One region of the Bradyrhizobium sp. LMG 9283 genome, then DNA from elsewhere that is predicted to be linked to it. Evidence: predicted binding sites of a transcription regulator. Region 1 holds the regulator's gene; each other region holds the start of a gene.

Region 1 (7,212 bases):
GCTGCGCATCTTCAACAGGATGTACGATCTCTATCCGGGCCAGCGCGCCACCGGCCAGCTGCTGCTCGACCACACCAACATCCTCGACCCCAAGCTGGATCTCAACCTGCTGCGGGCGCGGGTCGGCATGGTGTTCCAGAAGCCGACGCCGTTCCCGATGACGATCTACGAGAACATCGCCTTCGGCATCCGCCTCTATGAGAAGATCTCGAAGTCGGAGATGGATGACCGCGTCGAGAAGGCGCTGCGCGGCGGCGCGCTGTGGAACGAGGTCAAGGACAAGCTCAATGCCTCCGGCCTGTCGCTCTCCGGCGGCCAGCAGCAGCGCCTCTGCATCGCCCGCACCGTCGCGGTGCGGCCCGAGGTGATCCTGTTCGACGAGCCCTGCTCGGCGCTTGACCCGATCTCGACCGCCAAGGTCGAGGAGCTGATCCAGGAATTGTCCGAGAACTACACGATCGCGATCGTCACCCACAACATGCAGCAGGCGGCGCGCGTCTCCGACAAGACCGCCTTCATGTATCTCGGCGAGTTGATCGAATTCGACGACACCAGCAAGATCTTCACGTCGCCGAGCGACCGGCGCACGCAGGATTACATCACCGGCCGGTTCGGCTGAGGAGACGGAACATGGGTTCTGAACATACCGCAAAGGCCTTCGACACCGACCTCCAGGAGCTCACCCGCCTGGTCGCCGAAATGGGCGGCATCGCCGAGCGCATGATCGTCGATTCCGTCGACGCGCTGATCCGCCGCGACGTCGCGCTCGGCCAGCGCGTGGTCGCGACCGACGCCGAGCTCGACGCGCTGCAGAAGCGCATCGAGGAGCGCGCCGTGCTCACCATCGCCCGCCGCCAGCCGATGGCGGTGGATCTGCGCGAGATCGTCGGCGCCATGCGCGTCGCGACCGATCTCGAGCGCATCGGCGATCTCGCCAAGAACATGGGCAAGCGCGTCGCGGCGCTGGAGACGGATTTCCATCCGCTGAAGCTGTTCCGCGGACTGGAACACATGACCGATCTCGTGCAGCAGCAGGTCAAGTCGGTCCTGGACGCCTATGCCGCGCACGATCTGCCGGCGGCCATGGCGGTGTGGAAAGGCGACGAGGAAGTCGACGCCATCTGCACCTCGCTGTTCCGCGAGCTCCTCACCTATATGATGGAGGATCCGCGCAACATCTCGTTCTGCATCCACCTGATGTTCTGCGCCAAGAACATCGAGCGGATCGGCGATCACGCCACCAACATCGCAGAGACCGTGTTCTACATGATCGAGGGCCAGGCGATCACTGACAAGCGGCCGAAGGGCGACATGACGACCTTCGCCACGACGGTGCCGAATACCTAAGGGAGCGACGACAACATGGGCGCACGCATTATGGTGGTTGAGGACGAGGAAGCTCTCACCGAGCTTCTCCGCTACAACCTCGAAGGCGACGGCTATGACGTCGAGACGGTGATGCGCGGCGACGACGCCGACACCCGCCTCAAGGAGCACATTCCCGATCTGATCGTGCTCGACTGGATGCTGCCGGGCCTGTCAGGCATCGAGCTGTGCCGGCGGCTTCGTACCCGCCCCGAAACCAAGCAGCTGCCGATCATCATGCTCACCGCGCGCGGCGAGGAGAGCGAGCGGGTGCGGGGGCTTGCGACCGGCGCCGACGATTACATCGTCAAGCCGTTCTCGGTGCCGGAGCTCTTGGCGCGCGTGAAGGGTCTGCTCAGGCGCGCCAGCCCCGAGCGGCTCGCCACCGTGCTCGCCTATGGCGATATCGAGCTCGACCGCGACAAGCGCCGCGTGGCGCGCTCGGGCCGGCCGATCGATCTCGGCCCGACCGAATATCGCCTCTTGGAGTTCTTCTTGGAGCATCCCGGCCGCGTGTTCTCGCGCGAGCAGCTGCTCGACAGCGTCTGGGGCCGCGACATCTACATCGACGAGCGCACCGTCGACGTCCATATCGGCCGCCTGCGCAAGCTGCTCAATCTCGGCCGCGAGCAGGACCCGATCCGCACCGTCCGCGGCGCCGGCTACGCGCTGGACGATCGTTTCGCGAAGGCCGAGCAGACCTGAGGTTTGCGAGCTGTTGCCACACGCTCAGTGTCGTCCCGGACAAGCGTCAGCGCAGATCCGGGACCATAACCACAGGGCATGATTGTTTTGCGAAAAGGTAATTTCGAGTCCCCATAACCACATCTCTCGGTGGCTATGGGTCCCGGATCGGCGCGCGCTTGTGGCGCGTTTGTCCGGGACGACATCGGATTGTTTGAGCCGTCATCGTGTGACAGCTCATTTCTGATCTCAGAACAAACTCACCGCGTGCCCGGCTTCGCCGGTGCGCGACGGCGATCCGCTGCGGGCTGATAGGCCACGCGCGAGTGCTGGGCGCAATAGGGCAGGCCGGAGAGAGCCTTGCCGCCGCAGAAGAAGAAATCCGGGCTTGAGGGATCGCCGACCGGCCAGTGGCAGGTCGCCTCGTTCAATTCCAGCAGAGACAGCCGCTGACTCATCGGCACCACGTTGTCATAGGTGACAGGCTCGGCCTCCACCTCGACCTCGAAGGCCTGCGCCAGCGCGGTGTTGCCGCGCGCGACAGGGCGGGTCACCCGCATCATGTGCTGCGCGGGCCGTGCCTTGCGCGGCCGGGGCGCTGCCGATGAAGGGCTCTTGGCGCGGCCGGACAGACCGAGCCGATGCACCTTGCCGATCACGGCATTGCGGGTCACATTGCCGAGCTCCGCCGCGATCTGGCTGGCCGAAAGTCCGGCCTCCCAGAGCTTTTTCAGCTGCTCGACGCGATCATCGGACCAGGTCAAAACCGTCATTGCACCCTTTCCCTCGCTGCGCGCCTGCCATCCTGGGGCCTTCGCAGCGAATGCCTGAAGCCTTGAAAATCCCGTGCCGCAGAATCCCTTAAGGCTCGCCGGGCGCGCTCAAGACGCCCGAACGTTTACGCCGGTACATGAGGACTCTTGGGATCAGAACCGCTGCACGAGATGTCGTATCTGACAGTCCAAACGCTACAATATGGCGTGACTCCCGCGCAAGAGTCCGCCGACTCGCTTCCACATGTTCCGTGGTGAAAACTCCGCAAAATCGCCACCGCAAGACTACGGATTCAGCGTTTCGCGAGGCTTTCCGGGCGGCATTGACACCTGTCTTGCCAAGCATAAGATAGTCTTACGTGCCGCCCTTAAAAGGCGGCACGTTTCGTTTTCCGGGGCCGGTCGATGGTGCGTTGCGCAATGCACGTCTCACACCGTCCGCAACATTCAAGTGACGTCATGACTGACAGCGCCGCGCCGCATTTGCTCCCCGTTTTCGCCAGGGCCGACCTCGGTTTCGAGCGCGGCGAAGGCTGCTGGCTGATCGCGACCAATGGCGATCGCTATCTCGATTTCACCTCGGGCGTGGCGGTGAATGCGCTCGGCCATGTCCATCCCGCGCTGGTCAAGGCGTTGCAGGAGCAGGCGACGAAGCTCTGGCACATGTCGAACCTGTTCCAGAGCCCGGACGGCGAGAAGCTTGCCGCGCGTCTGTGCAAGGAAAGCTTCGCGGACTTCGTATTCTTCTGCAATTCCGGCGCCGAGGCGCTGGAAGGCGTAATCAAGCTGGTGCGCCACCATCACTTCTCCAAGGGGCATCCGGAACGTTACCGCATCATCACCTTCGAGGGCGCCTTCCACGGCCGCACGCTGGCGACGCTCGCCGCCACCGGGTCTGCAAAATATCTCGAAGGCTTCGGTCCGCCGATGGACGGCTTCGACCAGGTGCCACATGGCGATCTCGACGCTGTGAAGAAGGCGATCGGCCCGCACACCGCCGGCATCGTGATCGAGCCGATCCAGGGCGAGGGTGGCGTTCGCTCTGCGCCTCCCGGTTTCCTGAAGGCGCTGCGCGAGCTCTGCAACGAGCGCGGCATATTGCTCGCCTTCGATGAGGTGCAGACCGGCATGGGCCGCACCGGCGATCTCTTCGCCTATAGACGCACCGGCGTCACGCCTGACGTGATGTCGCTCGCCAAGGCGCTCGGCGGCGGCTTCCCGATCGGCGCGGTGCTGGCGACCGCGGAGGCGGCCGCTGGCATGGGGCCCGGCTCGCACGGCTCGACCTTCGGCGGCAATCCGCTCGCGATCTCGGCTGCGAACGCCGTGCTCGACGTCATGCTCAAGCCCGGCTTCTTCGACCACGTGCAGAAGATGTCGCTGCTGCTCAAGCAGAAGCTCGCCTCCGTGATCGACCGCCATCCCGATGTCGTCAGCGAAGTCCGCGGCGAGGGCCTCCTGATCGGCATCAAGGCTGTGGTGCCCTCGGGCGATCTCGTTGCGGCACTGCGCGCCGAAAAACTGCTCACGGTCGGGGCCGGCGACAATATCGTGCGCTTCCTGCCACCCTTGATCGTCACCGAGGCGGAGATCGAGGACAGCGTCGGGCGGTTAGAGCGCGCCTGCGCTGCGATCTCGTCCAGCCAGACCAAGCGGGTGGCAAGCTGATGAGCAAGTCGCCGAAGCACTTTCTGGATATTAACGAGCTGCCGCTGTCGGAGCTCAAGAGCATGCTCGCCGCCTCTTCCGCCATGAAGGCGAAGCAGAAGGCGCATCAGCCGGTCAGGCCGCTTGAAGGCAAGACGCTGGCGATGATCTTCGAGCGTCCCTCGACCCGCACCCGCGTCTCGTTCGACGTCGGCATGCGCCAGCTCGGCGGCGAGGCGATCATGCTCACCGGCGCCGAGATGCAGCTCGGCCGCGGCGAGACCATCGCCGACACCGCGCGCGTGCTGTCGCGTTATGTCGACGCCATCATGATCCGCATCCTCAATCACGATGCGTTGCTGGAGCTTGCGGCCAACGCCACCGTGCCCGTCATCAACGGCCTGACGCGACGCTCGCATCCCTGCCAGGTGATGGCCGACCTCATGACCTATGAGGAGCATCGCGGCCCGATCGAGGGCAAGACGGTGGCCTGGACCGGCGACGATAACAACGTGCTGGCGTCGTGGGCCCATGCCGCCGAGCGCTTCAAATTCCAGCTCAATGTCGCAACACCGCCGGAGCTCGCGCCGAAAAAGGCGATGCGCGACTGGATCAAGGCGACCAGCGCGCCGATCGTGCTTGGCAACGATCCCGAGGCCGCCGTGAAGGGCGCCGATTGCGTCGTCACTGACACCTGGGTGTCGATGGGCGACAAGGAGGGCGAGCACCGCCACAACGTGCTCAAGCCCTACCAGGTCAATGCCAAGCTGATGTCGCTGGCCAAGCCCGATGCACTGTTCATGCATTGCCTGCCCGCCCATCGCGGCGAGGAGGTCACGGATGAAGTGATCGACGGTCCGCAATCGGTCGTCTTCGACGAGGCCGAAAATCGCCTGCACGCGCAGAAGGGCATTCTGGCCTGGTGCTTCGACGCGGTGAAGTAGGTATTGGCAAGCATCACCGGCCACAAACACTGCTGTCGTCCCGGACAAGCGCGCCAAAAGCGCGCGCCGATCCGGGACTCATAGCCACAGGACGTCGTGTGGCGAGGACTCGAGGTTATCATCTCGCGCTGTGACGCGATCCTGTGGTTACGGTCCCGGATCTGCGCTTGCGCTTGTCCGGGGCGACACCCGAATTGGCGGCAATGTTGTGCAACCTCAAGCGCGTCCTGAGCCCCCCGCGCCCCTTCCATTTCCCACTCTCCGACCCCAGATAAAGCGCCATGGTTTTCCAATCCCCTGACATGAACACCGGGCCTGAAGGCCCGGTTCGCGCACCATCGGCGGTTCCAATCGACGACGCCGTGCTGCCTTACGAGGTCGACGCGCTCGATGTGCGCGGGCGCCTGGTGCGGCTTGGTCCGGCGCTGGACGACATTCTCACCAAGCACGATTATCCGGCGCCGGTCGGCAAGCTGCTTGGCGAGGCCATCGTGCTGGCGACGCTGCTCGGCTCGGCGCTGAAATTTGAGGGCCGCTTCATTCTTCAGGCCCAGACCGACGGCCCGGTGTCATTCCTGGTGGTCGACTACAAGGCACCCGATCATCTGCGCGCCTATGCTCGCTTCGATGCCTCGCGCCTGGGCACGGTGAAGGATTCCGGCACGCTGCTCGGCCGCGGTCATCTCGCCATGACCATCGACCAGGGCCCCGACATGAGCCGTTACCAGGGCTTGGTCGCGCTCAACGGCGGCAGTCTGGAAGATGCCGCCCACGAATATTTCCTCCGCTCCGAGCAGATCCCGACGCGCGTGCGCCTCGCGGTCGGCGAGGAGTGGCGCAGTAGCGACGGCGGCAAACATCGCTGGCGCGCCGGCGGCATGTTGATGCAGTTTCTGCCCAAGGCGCCGGAGCGCGCGCGGCAGGCGGATCTGCATCCCGGCGATGCGCCCGAGGGCACCGAGGTGCACAGCGTCACTGAGGACGACGCCTGGGTCGAGGCGCGCTCGCTGATCGAGACCGTCGAGGACGTCGAGCTGATCGATCCCGAGCTCTCCGGCGAGCGGCTGCTGTTTCGCCTCTTCCACGAGCGCGGCGTGCGCGTGTTCAACTCGCAGGGTCTTAAGGCGCGGTGCTCCTGCTCGCGCGATGCGGTTGCCTCGATGCTCAAGAGCTTCTCGCCCGACGACCGCGTCGCCATGGTCAAGGACGATAAGGTCGTCGTCACCTGCGAGTTCTGCTCGTCGGTGTACCAATTCACGCCACACGAGGCGGGCGCGGAGGGCGCGTAGATCGCAAAGGCCGTGGCCCGGGTGAGCGCAGCGATACCCGGGACGGTGCTTGCGGAATCCCGGATGTCGCTTCGCTCATCCGGGCTGCGCGACCGTGCTTGTGTCGCCCCTTGTCAATCCACCTCGCCAAAAATATTCTACTTTCCCGAAGTTCGGATTTGTCGTATGTGTCGGCCATCCCGGCTCACTCAAGAGGGGCGATCCTGTGGTCGTCACGATCGCGAGCCGGGCTTGCGGTGGACGCGGCAGCGTCGGCACGAGATGGGGCGGGCAGGGCGGGTAGTCCCTGTGAGCTCGAATCCCGCGTGCGGATGAGCGGCGCTGTTCAGTTCGTCGCGCCAACATTTCGATGGTGACGTGCACAATGCCATCGATCCTGTGGCGCCAACGAATGCGCGTACGGCAAAACCGTGTGGTCCTGGCCGTCGTTGCTACGGTCAAGCCTATCGAAGATGCGCGCGAGCCCAACCGGGCGGACGGCATCGTCAATTCGAACGGCGAGGGAGGCCA
Region 2 (7,212 bases), 700 kb from region 1:
TCGGCGCCTATGCCCTCGAATACCTCCTGATCGGGCTCGCCACCGCGGTGTTCGGCGTGATCGCCGGCAGCATCGCGGCCTGGATGATCGTGACGCGGCTGATGACGCTGAGCTTCGTCTGGCAGGCCGGCAGCGCGGCCGGCGTGGTCGCGGCCGCCCTGGTCGTCACCGTCGGGCTCGGGCTCGCCGGCACGCTCCTGGCGTTGAACAAAAAGCCAGCAACGGTGTTGCGGAATTTGTGACAAAATGTAGCGGGTGGCGGCGCCTTAGCGAAATCGCACGAATCCTACGATTAACCACGGCCGCTCGTCTGGATTGTGGCTGAGGGCGACATTCGGCCGCGCGTGGACGGTTGCAGCGAATGTGTTAGTTTCCCACATATCGAATGGGTTCGGAGCCCCGATTGTTAGCCAAAATTTAGTCGGCTGGCACCGGTATCCGAGATAGAATTTGACGAACCGGCGGCATGGCGACCCTCATGCCGGACCGGACCAACCAACGGGAATTCGACCATGTCGGACCTAGACCGTAACTACGCTTCTCCTTTCGGCAGGGCCGCCGGGCGTGTTGACGCCGCGACGGTCGATGCCGGCCTGCGCGCCTACATGCTGCGCATCTACAACTACATGAGCATCGGCCTCGCCGTCACCGGCCTTGCCGCGCTCGGCGTCTACATGGCCGCCGTGACCGACGTTCCGACCCCGGAAGCGGTCCGCGTCGGCAAGCTGTTCCTGACGCCGTTCGGCTACGCCATGTTCGTCAGCCCGCTGAAGTGGCTGTTCATGCTCGCGCCGCTCGCGATGGTGTTCGTGATCTCGGCGGGCATCAACCGTCTGGCACCCTCGACCGCCCAGATCCTGTTCTGGGTGTTCGCGGCGTTGATGGGCATCTCGCTGTCGTCGATCTTCCTGGTGTTCACGCACACCTCGATCGTGCGGGTGTTCTTCATCACCGCGGCGACCTTCGGTGCGCTGAGCCTGTACGGCTACACCACCAAGCGTGACCTGACCGGGATGGGCTCGTTCCTGTTCATGGGCCTGATCGGCATCATCATCGCGAGCCTGGTGAACCTGTTCCTGGCCAGCTCGATGCTGCAGTTCATCGTGTCGGTGGTCGGCGTGCTGGTGTTCGCGGGCCTCACCGCCTGGGATACCCAGCGGCTGAAGAACGACTACATCTACGGCTACGCCTCGGCCGGCGGTGACATCGCAGAGCGTGCGGCCATCACCGGCGCGCTGTCGCTGTACTTGAACTTCATCAACCTGTTCACGCTGCTGCTGCAGCTCCTCGGCCAGCGCGACTAAGCGATAGACCCGAGCGAACGACACGAACCCCGGCCGAGAGGCCGGGGTTTTTGTTTGGGCCGGGCTACCTCTACAAACGCCGTCATTGCGAGCGCAGCGAAGCAATCCAGCCTGTCTCCGCGGTGAGACTCTGGATTGCTCACATGGGGATTTGATGTGTCAAGATTTATGATCAGCTCTTTGTTCGATTGCAGGCCAGCTCTTCGTCCCGACCGCGGAACTTTTCGGATGGCGCGCGCAGATCAGGTCAAGACCGGCCCGTGAGGGCCGCCGCGAAGCGGCTTGGTCTTGACCTGAGCGAGCACGCCTTCAGGCTTGTTAGGTCGGGAAGTGCGGCGTGAACTACTCCTATGGTTGGCGATCCAAGGGTCGAGCCGGTTTTGGCAATCTGGTTTGCATGCCAGATCAAACTCACATTCGGTCGTTGCGCGGTGGCGACTGCACCAACATTCCGCTTGCGGCGGGCAGGCTCGAGAGGACGAGACCCTTCTTCGTTACGGCGTTTGAAGCCATGCAATCCATCGGTTCGTCCACCCGGATCGGCCGAGGCTGATCAACCTCGGCGGATTGGTTTTGAGGCTGAGAGGCGTGGTGTCAGGCGCCGGGCTTCACCACGGCTCCCTCGATCACGACGCCGGCGGTCACGTATTTCCACAGGGCCACGAGCAGCTTGCGCGCCAGTGCCACGATTGTGCGCTTGCGGCCGCGCTGGCTGTTGGCCTTGAACCACTGGGTCAGAGCCGATTGAGGCTGATGACGTATCCACAGCCAGGCGAGCTGGATCATCGTGGTTCTCAGGCGCGGATTGCCGGCCTTCGACACGCCCTGCTCACGCTCAATGCCGCCACTGCGCCATGGCGTGGCCGCAAGACCGGCATAGGACGCAACCTGGCGGCGGTTGGTGAACTGACGTGGAAGGCCTCCGACCAGAGAATGGCAGCAAAGTTCGGGCCCAGGCCCTTCAAGTCGAGCAGCATCGCGACCGGGTTCGATGCAGCCTTCTCGCCTGCTGGTCGGCTTGCAGCCAGCAATGCATCCTGCTCGCGCTCTACCGCCGCGATCTGGTCGAGCAGAAGTTCGAGCCGGTCGAGCTCGCGGCTGATCTGCGCCTTCAAATGCGCCGGCAGCAGCCGCCCGTCCCCCGTGCGCAAGGCCTCAAGCCGCGTCCGTCGATCGCGCCGCAGCGGCACGTAGTCGAATATCCCTTGCGCAAACAGAACACCCTTGATCCGGTTCACATGCACGATCCGCTCCGCGATCAAGGTCCGCCGCTCCCGGCAAAGCCTGCGGCGGTCCTCTTCTTCCGGAGAGGGGGCAACGACCATCGCGCAGACCCGTGGCTCGCCGCGCTTGTAGGCCAGAAGCGACCGCAACAGCGTCTCGCCGTCCAACCGGTCCGTCTTGGCCCGCCGGCGCCGGCGCGGCGTCGCGATCGAGGCCGGATCGACCACGTAGCTCTCGACGCCCTCCGACTGCAGAGTGCGGTGAAGCCAGAACCCATCCAGCCCCGCCTCCTGGATGGTGATAATCGGATAACTCTCGCCCGTTCGCGCCTGTGCCTTACGCTTCAGCGCTGCAAAGAGCTTCAAAAGCTCCGCAATAGCGCCGGCCTTCACGCTGTGTTTGGACATCTTCTCGCCCTTGCCGGGCGACAGCGATGTAACCAGCCAGGTCGAACGGCTCAGTTCCAATGACACAAAAATTGCGCCAATCTGCGTCCGGATAGCGGCCAGTCCGTCGGAAAGATGATCGAGCAACATCGTTGTCTCCAGGTTGAGTGCTTCAGCAACCTCAGTCTGGCCTCAGACCCGGTCGCTATCCACTCCCCATGGAATCTTCGTCGCAAGGGCTCCTCGCAATGACGGAGTATGGGGATGCGCCGAGGCCCTTCCAGCGGCCGCGGGAAGGTTCTAATCTTCCCGACATGTCCGCACCTGAAATCAGGCCTACGACCGAGGCCGACCTTCCCGCCATTACCGCCATCTACCAACAGGCCGTCCGCGAGGGCACCGCGACGTTCGAGCTGGAGCCGCCCGACCTTGCCGAGATGACGCGCCGCTATCGTGCGCTGATCGACGGCGGCTATCCCTATTTCGTCGCCATGCTGGACGGGCGCGTGGCCGGCTATGCCTATGCCGGCGCCTACCGCCCGCGGCCGGCCTATCGTTTTACGGTGGAGAACTCGATCTATCTCGATCCCTCCTTCCACCGCCGCGGTGTCGGCTCTCTGCTGCTGGAGCGGCTGATCGCCGAATGCGAGGCACGCGGCTTCCGCCAGATGATCGCGGTGATCGGCGATTCCGCCAATGCCGGATCAATCGGCGTGCACACCAGGGCCGGCTTCAAGATGATCGGCACGCATCCCAATGTCGGGCTGAAATTCGGCCGCTGGCTGGACACGGTGATGATGCAGCGCGACCTCGGCGAGGGGGCAACGACGGTGCCAGGGAAGTAAGCTCTCGTAGGGTGGGCAAAGCGCAAGCGTGCCCACCCTCAGAAGCGATTACGGAAGGGGTCGTTGGGACGGCGCGATGCGCCTTTGCCCAGCCTACGGCACCAGTCGCGCGGCTACACCACCGCCAGCTTGCGATCGATCACCAGCAGCACGCGCTCGAGCTCATGGCCGCGGCGCAGGATCAGGCCGGTCGCCGAGATCACGCTGTACATGCCCTGCTTGCGCGCGAGCCGCGGATCCTTCTCGATGCGATAGATCGGCACTTCCGAGGCGCGGCGATAGACCGAGAACACGGCGCGGTCCTTCAGGAAGTCGATGGCGTAATCGCGCCACTCGCCGTCGGCGACCATGCGGCCATAGAGATTGAGAATACGATGCAGCTCGAGCCGGTTGAACGTCACCCGGTTCGGCTGCGCATTCGCGGCGGGGCGCGCCGCCGCGCGCTGCTCGCTCGGATCGGCATCCTCCGACATCAGATTCATGGGAAGCGCCTCCTCATCGCACTGCAATGAACCGCATCCGCGAAAACCGTCCCCGGAACCGCGTTCATGACAATTGCATGATCGCGCCAACCGTTCCGCACCGCAAGGGGTTCAACCGCTCGAATCGGCTGTGAATCGGGACACACGCAATGGTGGAACTCTGTCGCGGCAAACCGTCACGGGATCGTGCTCAAGAATCTTAGTCTCGCCGCTTTTCCGCCAAGCGCCTGCCGCCCTGCATTGCGAAAAGAATCACGTGCGTTGACCCGGTCCTTTCGGTTCCGGATTCCTCAGCCCCCAGCCCCCCGGGGTCGAACAGGATCGGGTCTGTACGCACGGCAAGGAGGGCCAACGCAAGTTGGTCCTTTTTGGTTTGTGTCGGGATGTTTCCGGCGCCGAGCGACGTTTCCTCCAAACATCCGCGCGAAGTTTCTCTCCCCAGCTGCATCAGCGGGGTCTTGCATGGTTCTCGCGGCGATGCGCAGCATCGCCACGCGCGCAAAAGCGCGCTCCTCACCATGAGGATTGAGAGCAGAGTGCGGCGCTAAAAATCAGTGTCAGTGCAGGGACGTGTACGCCGCGCCCAGCATCGGGCCCGGCTTCTCACGGCTGCCGTCCTGGACGTACACCACCGCGCCGTCGACGCCGTCGCGCGTGAGGTTCTCGATCGGCACCGTCCAGCTTTCCGGACGCCCGGTCCAATCGCCGACCTTGAGCAGGTTGCGCACCACATTGTGATAGGTGACCTGCTGTCCGCGATTCTCGCCGCGGCTGATCGCGATCGGCACCGACTTGGCGATCGAGCAGATCCAGACTTCGCCGTGCGAGACCGTGGGCTCCTTGCTTGCGGCCACCGAGACGTTGATCTGCTTGCCCGAGAGCGACATCGTCACCGGCACGCTCATCACACCGGCGCCCTTGTCGGTCTTGCCGATCGCACTCTCGATGCCGGCGCGGTCGCTGCCGATCACATGCGTGGAGCCGTTGACGACGACTTGCGGTGTGTAAACTTCGCGGTCGCCGCGCATGCGCGAATAGGCACGTTGCCGTGCAGAGAACCGCGAATCCGCCAGCGTGTCCTTCCAGCCGAGATAGTCCCAATAGTCGATCGGCATGCTCAGGGCGATGACCGATGGATCTTTGGAGAGATCGCCGATGATCTGGTCGGCGGGCGGGCAGGACGAGCAGCCCTGCGAGGTAAACAATTCGACAACGGCGCGGGGATCAGCCTCGGCGGGACGGATGACGGCGATGATCGCACAGATGCCGAGAGCTCCCGACCAGAGGGCATTGGACCAACGTGAAACCGGATGAAAAGCCGTCATTGTCGTCATGTCGAACGCTGCACACCATTGCTCGTGAGAGAGAAATCTTATCGCCGGATGGTCACCGTAGTCTTACGGGGCGCGGTACATTCGTCCGTCCAGGCAACCCTCCAAGGGAGGTTTTCCGCCGGGCGGGCCCATCTGAAGCGTACCGCAAACGCGCGAAGGCGGCCTTTGATAGGCCGCCTTCGCTAGGGCTTCTACTCACTTCGCAGTGAGCCATCGTTCACAAATTCGCGCTTACGCCGCGAGCTTGCGCAGCACGTAGTGCAGGATGCCGCCGTTGCGGTAGTAGTCGAGCTCGTCCAGCGTATCGATGCGGCAGAGCAGCGAAACGCGCTGCAGCGAACCGTCGCCGGAGACGATCTCCGCGGTCAGCTTCTGGCGCGGCTTGAGGTCGCCGACGAGGCCGCGGATGGTCACCTTCTCGTCGCCCTTCAGGCCAAGCGATTGCCAGGAGGTGCCTTCCTCGAAGGTCAGCGGCAGCACGCCCATGCCGACCAGGTTGGAACGGTGGATGCGCTCGAAGCTCTGGCAGATCACGGCGCGCACGCCGAGCAGACGCGTGCCCTTGGCGGCCCAGTCGCGCGAGGAGCCGTTGCCGTATTCGGCACCGGCGAACACCACCAGCGGCACCTGCTCCTGCTGGTACTTCATCGCGGCGTCGTAGATCGACATCTGCTCGCCGTCGGGCCAGTGCTTGGTCAGACCGCCCTCAGGGATGTTTCCATCCGCGCCCTTGAGCATGAAGTTCTTGATGCGGATGTTGGCGAAAGTGCCGCGCATCATGACTTCATGGTTGCCGCGACGCGTGCCGTACTGATTGAAATCGGCGGGGCGCACCTGGTGCTCGCTGAGATATTTGCCGGCGGGCGAGGTGAGCTTGATCGAACCGGCCGGCGAGATGTGGTCGGTGGTGATCTTGTCGCCGAACATGGCGAGGACGCGCGCCTCGACGATGTCGGTGACCGGCTCCGGCTCCCTCTTCATGCCTTCGAAGTAAGGCGGGTTCTGCACATAGGTCGAAGACATGTTCCAGCGATAGGTTTCGCTCTCGACCGTCTTGATCTTGCGCCAGTTGGTGTCGCCCTTGAACACGTCGGCATACTTCTTCTTGAAGATCGACGCGGTCACGAACTTCTTCATGAAGGCGTTGATCTCCTTGGCCGTCGGCCAGATGTCCTTCAGGTACACCGGCTTGCCGTCCTTGCCCTCGCCGAGCGGCTCGGTGGCGAGGTTCTTGGTGACGCTGCCGGCGAGCGCGTGCGCAACGACCAGCGGCGGCGAGGCCAGATAGTTCGCCTGCACGTCCGGCGAGACGCGACCTTCGAAGTTGCGGTTACCGGAGAGCACGGCAGCAGCGACGATGCCGTTGTCGTTGATCGACTTCGAGATCTCCTCGGGCAGCGGACCGGAATTGCCGATGCAGGTGGTGCAGCCGAAGCCGACCAGGTTGAAGCCGACCTTATCGAGATCCTTCTGGAGACCGGAATTAGCGAGATACTCGGCCACGACCTGGCTGCCCGGGGCGAGCGAGGTCTTCACCCACGGCTTCGCTTTCAGGCCCTTGGCCGCCGCGTTACGCGCGAGTAGGCCCGCACCAATCAACACGCTGGGATTCGAGGTGTTGGTGCAGGAGGTGATCG
Region 3 (7,212 bases), 420 kb from region 1:
AGCCGGTCGAGCAGCGGCTTGTAGACGCGGTTGAAGGCGTGCGCGGCGGAATAGACCGCGAAGCAGATCTGGTTGTCGAGCCGCAGCGGCGCATCCGCTGCCGATGGTTTCCGGGCCATGGGGAATCTCACAAGGTTTGCCCCATTGTGGGACCGCGCGACCCGACATTCAATTGCGAACAATTAAATGTGAGACCCCGCAATTTCGATTGCGCACTATCTAATTGCCTGCAATAAAGATCGCGCCCCACCCCCTGACCCAGGAGACCACAATGTCTGTGAACGTCCTCTACAAGACCAGCGCCAAGGCCACCGGCGGCCGCGACGGCCATGCCGCGACCCTCGACGGCGCACTCGACGTCAAGCTCACCACGCCGAAGGAGCTCGGCGGTGGCGGCGGCGCCGGCAACAATCCCGAGCAACTCTTCGCGGCCGGCTATGCCGCCTGCTTCATCGGCGCGATGAAGTTCGTGGCCTCGCAGGGCGGCCCCAAGGTTCCGGCCGAGGCCTCAGTCACCTCGACCGTCGGCATCGGCCCGCGTTCCGAAGGCGGCTTCGGCCTCGACATCGATCTCGCCGTCTCACTGCCGGGCCTTGCCCGCGCGGAGGCCGAGGCGCTGGTCGCGAAGGCGCACCAGGTGTGCCCGTACTCCAATGCCACGCGCGGCAATGTCGACGTTCGCCTGACGGTCGTCTGATCGAAAGGGCGGATGGGCTGGCCCGGGATCCCCCTCGGGCCGGCCGCTTCCGTTGATTTCCCACATCGCGGGATTGCGCGGCGGCGGCGCATGCGGCCCTACGTGCGGCGCCATTGCTGGCGCAAAAAAACCTCGCTAGGCCTGTGATCAAATCTCGACACAGGAGAAGCGAAGGCATGAGTTCTGAAGCCGCGGGTTCTGAAGCCGTTCTGGGGGCCATGAGCGGACTGCGCGTCATCGATCTCACGCGCGTGCTCGGCGGTCCCTACTGCACCCAGATCCTCGCCGACCATGGCGCCGACGTGATCAAGGTCGAGCCGCCCGCTGGCGACGAGGTGCGCGAATGGGGGCCTCCCTTCCACGAGGAGGACGCGGCCTATTTCGTCGGCATCAACCGCAACAAGCGCTCGATCGGCCTCGACCTCGCCTCCGAGGGCGGCCGCGTCGTGCTGCTGAAGATGCTGGAGACGGCCGACGTCCTGATCGAGAATTTCAAGCCGGGCACGCTGGAGAAATGGGGCATCGGAAACGAAGTCCTTAGCAAGAGATTCCCGCTCCTCGTGCATTGCAGGATCTGCGGCTTCGGCGCCGACGGCCCGCGTGGCGGCAATCCCGGCTATGACGCCATCATCCAGGCCATGACCGGCATGATCGCAGCGACCGGATCGCCCGAGAGCGGACCGATGCGGATCGGCGTGCCGCTGGTCGACATCACCACCGGCCTTTATGCGGCGATCGGCATCCTGATGGCGCTGTCGGAGCGGCAGCGCTCCGGCAAGGGCCAGTTCCTGGAGACGACGCTGTACGAGACGGGCCTTGCCATCATGCATCCGCACACCGCGAATTATTTCATGCATGGCAAGCCGCCGGGCCTCACCGGCAACGAGCATCCCAATCTCGTGCCTTACGCGATCTTCCCGACCAAGACCGACAACATCTTCATCGGCGTCGGCAATGACGGCACCTTCCGCAAGCTGGCGAAAGAGATCGGCAAACCCGAGCTCGGCACCGACCCGCGCTTTGCCCGCAACAAGGACCGCATCGCCAATCGCGAGGCGCTGCGCGCCGAGCTTGCCGGGGTGTTCAGCCAGCACGAGGCTGAACCGCTGTGCAATCGCCTGCTCGCCGCCGGCCTGCCCGCAGGTCCGGTGCAGAAGATCGACCAGGCGTTGACGAACCCGCACACGATCTACCGCGGCGATATTATCGAGAAGGACTGGTACAAGGGCGTGGCCTCGCCGATCCGGCTCGATCGCAGCAAGCCGAGCCTGCGGCGCGTGCCGCCGAAATTCAGCCAGCACGCCGCGGAGGTGCTGGGTGAGTTCGGCTACTCCAAGGCCGAGATCGACGCGATGGTCGAGAAGGGCACCGTCTGCGGTCCCGAGCGGAAACGCTAAAGGCCCGACCTCCTCACCCAACTAATTGCCGCACTGCGGCGCGCGCGCGCATGTGCAGCGCGAGCGGATTTGGCTGTCCGCGCACGTCTTCGCCTATTTTCCGGCTTTCCTTTTCCAGCGCTTGCCGCTTTCGTTTCGGCCGCTTACACAGTCATGTGAACGTCATAGGGCGCTGCTAGCGCAAGCGCTTCTTTAGTGACGGGCAAGGGAGGTTTTCTTGATGGCTCTTCGACATTTTGGCGCGGCTGCTGCTGTTGCACTCACGATTGGTCTCGGCGCCTCGCCGGCGCTCGCGGTGACCGAAATCCAGTGGTGGCACGCGATGACGGGCGCCAACAACGACGTCATCGTCAAGCTCGCCAACGATTTCAACGCCGCGCAGAGCGACTACAAGGTGATCCCGACCTACAAGGGCAACTACGCCGACACGATGAACGCCGGCATCGCCGCGTTCCGCGCCGGCAACGCGCCGCACATCATGCAGGTGTTCGAGGTCGGCACCGCCACCATGATGGCCGCGACCGGCGCGGTGAAGCCGGTTTACAAGCTGATGGCCGAGACCGGCGAGAAGTTCGATCCGAAGGCCTACCTGCCCGCAATCACCGGCTACTATTCGACCTCGAAGGGCGAGATGCTGTCCTTCCCCTTCAACTCGTCGTCGACCGTGATGTGGGTCAACCTCGACGAGCTGAAGAAGGCCAATGTCGATATCCCGAAGACCTGGCCTGAGGTGTTCGACGCCGCCAAGAAGCTGAAGGCGGCGGGCCACGCCACCTGCGGATTTTCCAACTCCTGGGTCACCTGGGTCAATCTCGAGCAGCTCTCCGCCTGGCACAACGTGCCGCTGTCGACGAAGGCCAACGGCCTCGACGGCTTCGACACCGTGCTCTCGTTCAACGGACCGCTCCAGGTCAAGCATCTCGAAAACCTCATCGAGCTCCAGAAGGACAAGACCTACGACTATGCCGGCCGCACCAACACCGGCGAAGGTCGCTTCACGTCGGGCGAATGCCCGCTCTACCTGACCTCGTCGGCGTTCTTCGGCAACGTCAAGGCGCAGGCCAAGTTCGCCTTCACCGCGGTGCCGATGCCTTATTATCCGGACGTCAAGGGCGCACCGCAGAACTCGATCATCGGCGGTGCCTCGCTCTGGGTGATGGGCGGCAAGTCGGCCGACGAATACAAGGGCGTCGCAAAATTCCTGACCTTCCTCTCGGACACCGATCGCCAGGTCTATATCCACAAGGCCTCCGGCTATCTGCCGATCACCAAGGCGGCGTATGAGAAGGCCAAGGCAGAAGGCTTCTACAAGGACCAGCCGTATCTGGAGACGCCGCTGCTCGAGCTGACCAACAAGGAGCCGACCGAGAATTCGCGCGGCCTGCGCCTCGGCAACATGGTGCAGCTCCGTGACGTCTGGGCGGAGGAGATCGAGCAGGCGCTGGCCGGCAAGAAGACCGCCAAGCAGGCGTTGGACGCGGCCGTCGAGCGCGGCAACACCATGCTGCGCCAGTTCGAAAAGACCGCGGTGAAGTAAGGCGACGAGCGGCGGGCCGGTCAACCGGCCTGCCGCCCCCGCGGGCATCATGCAAAAGCAAGCCATTTTCCAGTCGAAGCTATTGCCGTACGCGCTGGTTGCACCGCAGCTCGCGATCGTCCTGATTTTCTTCTACTGGCCGGCCTTGCAGGCGGTGATCCAGTCCTTCCTGCTCCAGGACGCCTTCGGCCTGTCGATCAGCTTCGTCTGGTTCGACAACTATCTCGAGCTGTTCAAGGAACGCGCCTATTTCGAGGCGATCCTGCGCACCTTCTTCTTCTCGTTCGCGATCGCAATATCGTCGCTGTCGTTTGCGCTGCTGCTCGCCGTGATGGCGGACAAGCCGCTGCGCGGCTCGATGCTCTACCGCACGCTGCTGATCTGGCCCTATGCGGTGGCGCCGCCGGTCGTCGGCGTGCTCTGGATCTTCATGCTGCATCCCTCGCTCGGCGTGCTCTCGCGGTACTTGCGCGCCCTCGGCGTCGACTGGAATCCGCTGCTCGACGGCGACCAGGCCGCAATGCTGATCATCCTCGCCGCCGCCTGGAAGCAGATCTCCTACAACTTCCTGTTCTTCCTCGCCGGCCTGCAGAGCATCCCGAAAAGCGTGCTCGAGGCAGCCGCGATCGACGGCGCGCGCCCGATGCGCCGATTCTGGACCGTGACCTTCCCGCTGCTGTCGCCGACCATCTTCTTCCTCCTGGTCGTCAACATCGTCTACGCCTTCTTCGACACCTTCGGCATCATCGACACCATGACCCGCGGCGGTCCGGGCAAGTCGACGGAAACGCTGGTCTACAAGGTCTATTCCGACGGCCTGCTCGGCGGCAATCTCGGCAGCTCGGCGGCGCAATCGGTGATCCTGATGATCATGGTGATCGTGCTGACGGGGATTCAGTTCCGCTTCGTCGAACGCAAGGTGACCTACTGATGGTCGAGGAAGAAGGCTTTCGGCGGTACGTCGCGCACATCATCCTCTGGATCGGGATCGCGATCGTCGCCTTCCCCGTCTACATCGCGATCGTCGCCTCGACCCAGGACAACGCGCTGATCGCGAACGGGCAGATGTCGCTGCTGCCCGGCGGCCACTTCTTCGAGACTTACTATCAGACCATCTTCGTCGGCACGAGCGGATCGACCCGCGAGCCGGTCGGCAACATGATGCTGAACTCGCTGATAACGGCGCTGCTGATCGCCGTCGGCAAGATCGCGATCTCGATCATCTCGGCCTATGCGATCGTATATTTCCGCTTTCCGTTCCGGATGCCGATCTTCTGGCTCATCTTCATCACGCTGATGCTGCCGGTCGAGGTGCGCATCTATCCGACCTACAAGATCGTCGCCGATCTGCACATGCTGGACAGCTATGCCGGCCTGTCGCTGCCGCTGATCGCATCCGCCACCGCGACGCTCTTGTTCCGACAGTTCTTCATGACCGTGCCGGACGAACTGCTGGAGGCGTCACGCATCGACGGCGCCGGTCCCTTCCGCTTCTTCTGGGATACGCTGCTGCCGCTGTCGCGCACCAACATGGCGGCGCTGTTCGTGATCCTGTTCATCCTCGGCTGGAATCAATATCTCTGGCCGCTGCTGATCACCACGCGCGATGACATGCAGACGATCCAGATCGGCATCCGCAAGATGATCACCACCAGCGACGCACTGACCGAATGGCCGCTCGTGATGGCAACCGCCGTGCTGGCCATGTTACCGCCGGTCTTTGTTGTCGTCGTGATGCAGAAATTGTTCGTGCGCGGACTGGTCGAGACGGAAAAGTAAGAAGTGAGTTTTCATGGCTAACGTCACCCTGCGTAATGTCCGCAAGACCTACACCGGCGGCTTCGAGGCCATCAAAGGCGTCGACGTCGATGTCGCCGACGGGCAGTTCTGCGTGCTGGTCGGTCCTTCCGGCTGCGGCAAGTCCACGCTGCTGCGCATGGTCGCGGGACTCGAAACGGTCACCGGCGGCGAGATCGACATCGGTGGCCGCGTCGTCAACCAGATCGAGCCCGCCGATCGCGACATCGCGATGGTGTTCCAGAACTACGCGCTCTATCCGCATATGAGCGTCTACAACAACATGGCCTATGGCCTGCGCAATCGCGGCATGGCGGAGGCCGAGATCAAGACCCGCGTCGAGGAAGCCGCGCGCGTGCTCGAGCTCTCCGCCATGCTGGAGCGCAAGCCGCGCCAGCTCTCCGGCGGCCAGCGCCAGCGCGTCGCCATGGGCCGCGCCATCGTGCGCCAGCCGAAAGTGTTTCTGTTCGACGAGCCGCTCTCCAATCTCGATGCCAAGCTGCGCATCGCGATGCGCGTCGAGATCCGCAAATTGCAGCGCCGGCTCAATGTCACCTCGATCTACGTCACCCACGACCAGCTCGAAGCGATGACGCTGGCCGACATTCTCGTCGTGATGAATGGCGGCCAGGTCGAGCAGGTCGGCAATCCGCTGGCGATCTACGAAAAGCCGGCGACGACCTTCGTCGCCTCCTTCATCGGCGCGCCGCCGATGAATCTGATGTCGACACGGCCAGAGGAGATCCGGTCGCAGCTCGCCGGCAGCGCGGCGGCAGACGCCGGCATTCTCGGCATCCGCCCGGAAGACTTCGTCATCACCGATCAGACGCCGGCCGGCGGCGTCTCGCTGCCGCTCACCGTGGAGGCGATCGAGCGGGTCGGCGCCGAAACCTTCGTCTACGGCTCGCGGGCTCAGGAGGACCAACGCGTCGCCGCCACGCCCGGCGAGCTGCCACCCGGCGAGGTCATCGTCCGCATTCCCGGCACCGAAGCCCCCGTTATCGGCGCGAAAATCCGCGTCGCGGCGGCGCGGGCTAAGCTGCATTTGTTCAGCGGTGACGGGCGGAAGCGGATCGAGGCCTGACGGGTTCCGGGAGGCGCTCGATCAAAAAGTGCGAAAACAACCCCATGCACAGTAGAAGGGGCTTTGTTTTCGTTAGGCTAATTTGCCCGCAACTTCGTCATGGCCGGGACAAGCCGGGCATGACGATCCAGAAACCATCTGGCAGTGCAATGCCCTATCCACAGCCCCGGCTACGTCCTTGAACCCACACGGGGATATGCCCATATTGCTGACCAAGGGGTGCCTTGACGGGCCCTGAAACACCAAAGTCGCTTCTGCGAGGACTTTGTAAACTATGTCTCGTGTTCCAACGCTCTCCAGTCCCTTCCTGCTGGGCTTCGACGAGATCGAGCGCGTGCTCGACCGCGTCGTCAAAGGCGCCGACGGTTACCCTCCCTACAATATCGAGAGGTGCGACCGCGCGGACGGCCAGCCCGAGCGTTTGCGCATCACGCTGGCGGTTGCCGGATTCACGCGCGACCAACTCGATGTAACCATTGAGGAAAACCAGCTCGTGATCCGCGGGCGGCAGCAGGACGACAAGACCCGGCAATACATCCATCGCGGCATCGCCGCGCGCCACTTCCAGCGCACCTTCGTGCTGGCGGAGGGGATGCTGGTGCTGGGGGCGGATCTGAAGAACGGGCTGTTGTCGATCGATCTGGCCCGGCCTGAACCGGAGAGGATCGTTAAGACAATCGCTATCAATGAGCACGAATAA

Evidence for each region. Region 1 encodes PhoB, which activates phosphate uptake and scavenging genes when phosphate is short. Its sites were predicted from a motif close to TGTCATNNANCTGTCAT; they were not measured.
Region 2: a site for PhoB is predicted at 4,308-4,324, ahead of P6U29_RS01875 (DUF2794 domain-containing protein). Genes of this name have one in related genera too.
Region 3: a site for PhoB is predicted at 2,244-2,260, ahead of ugpB (sn-glycerol-3-phosphate ABC transporter substrate-binding protein UgpB). Genes of this name have one in related genera too.

Annotation. Positions count from the first base shown of each region.
Region 1 is NZ_CP120691.1:8,506,375-8,513,586, reverse strand. It holds gene pstB (phosphate ABC transporter ATP-binding protein PstB) at 1-619, shown strand, start outside; gene phoU (phosphate signaling complex protein PhoU) at 631-1,347, shown strand; gene phoB (phosphate regulon transcriptional regulator PhoB) at 1,363-2,070, shown strand; gene P6U29_RS39710 (GcrA family cell cycle regulator) at 2,310-2,822, opposite strand; gene P6U29_RS39705 (aspartate aminotransferase family protein) at 3,282-4,490, shown strand; gene argF (ornithine carbamoyltransferase) at 4,490-5,413, shown strand; gene P6U29_RS39695 (Hsp33 family molecular chaperone) at 5,695-6,702, shown strand; gene P6U29_RS39690 (hypothetical protein) at 7,067-7,212, shown strand, end outside.
Region 2 is NZ_CP120691.1:393,765-400,976, reverse strand. It holds gene P6U29_RS01895 (ABC transporter permease) at 1-242, shown strand, start outside; gene P6U29_RS01890 (Bax inhibitor-1/YccA family protein) at 513-1,304, shown strand; partial or broken gene P6U29_RS01885 (IS110 family transposase) at 1,899-3,064, opposite strand; gene P6U29_RS01880 (GNAT family N-acetyltransferase) at 3,229-3,759, shown strand; gene P6U29_RS01875 (DUF2794 domain-containing protein) at 3,873-4,241, opposite strand; gene P6U29_RS01870 (DUF1223 domain-containing protein) at 4,799-5,575, opposite strand; gene acnA (aconitate hydratase AcnA) at 5,807-7,212, opposite strand, start outside.
Region 3 is NZ_CP120691.1:110,913-118,124, forward strand. It holds gene P6U29_RS00470 (MarR family winged helix-turn-helix transcriptional regulator) at 1-119, opposite strand, end outside; gene P6U29_RS00475 (organic hydroperoxide resistance protein) at 272-697, shown strand; gene P6U29_RS00480 (CaiB/BaiF CoA transferase family protein) at 874-2,094, shown strand; gene ugpB (sn-glycerol-3-phosphate ABC transporter substrate-binding protein UgpB) at 2,315-3,631, shown strand; gene ugpA (sn-glycerol-3-phosphate ABC transporter permease UgpA) at 3,681-4,562, shown strand; gene ugpE (sn-glycerol-3-phosphate ABC transporter permease UgpE) at 4,562-5,410, shown strand; gene P6U29_RS00500 (sn-glycerol-3-phosphate import ATP-binding protein UgpC) at 5,424-6,512, shown strand; gene P6U29_RS00505 (Hsp20 family protein) at 6,787-7,212, shown strand.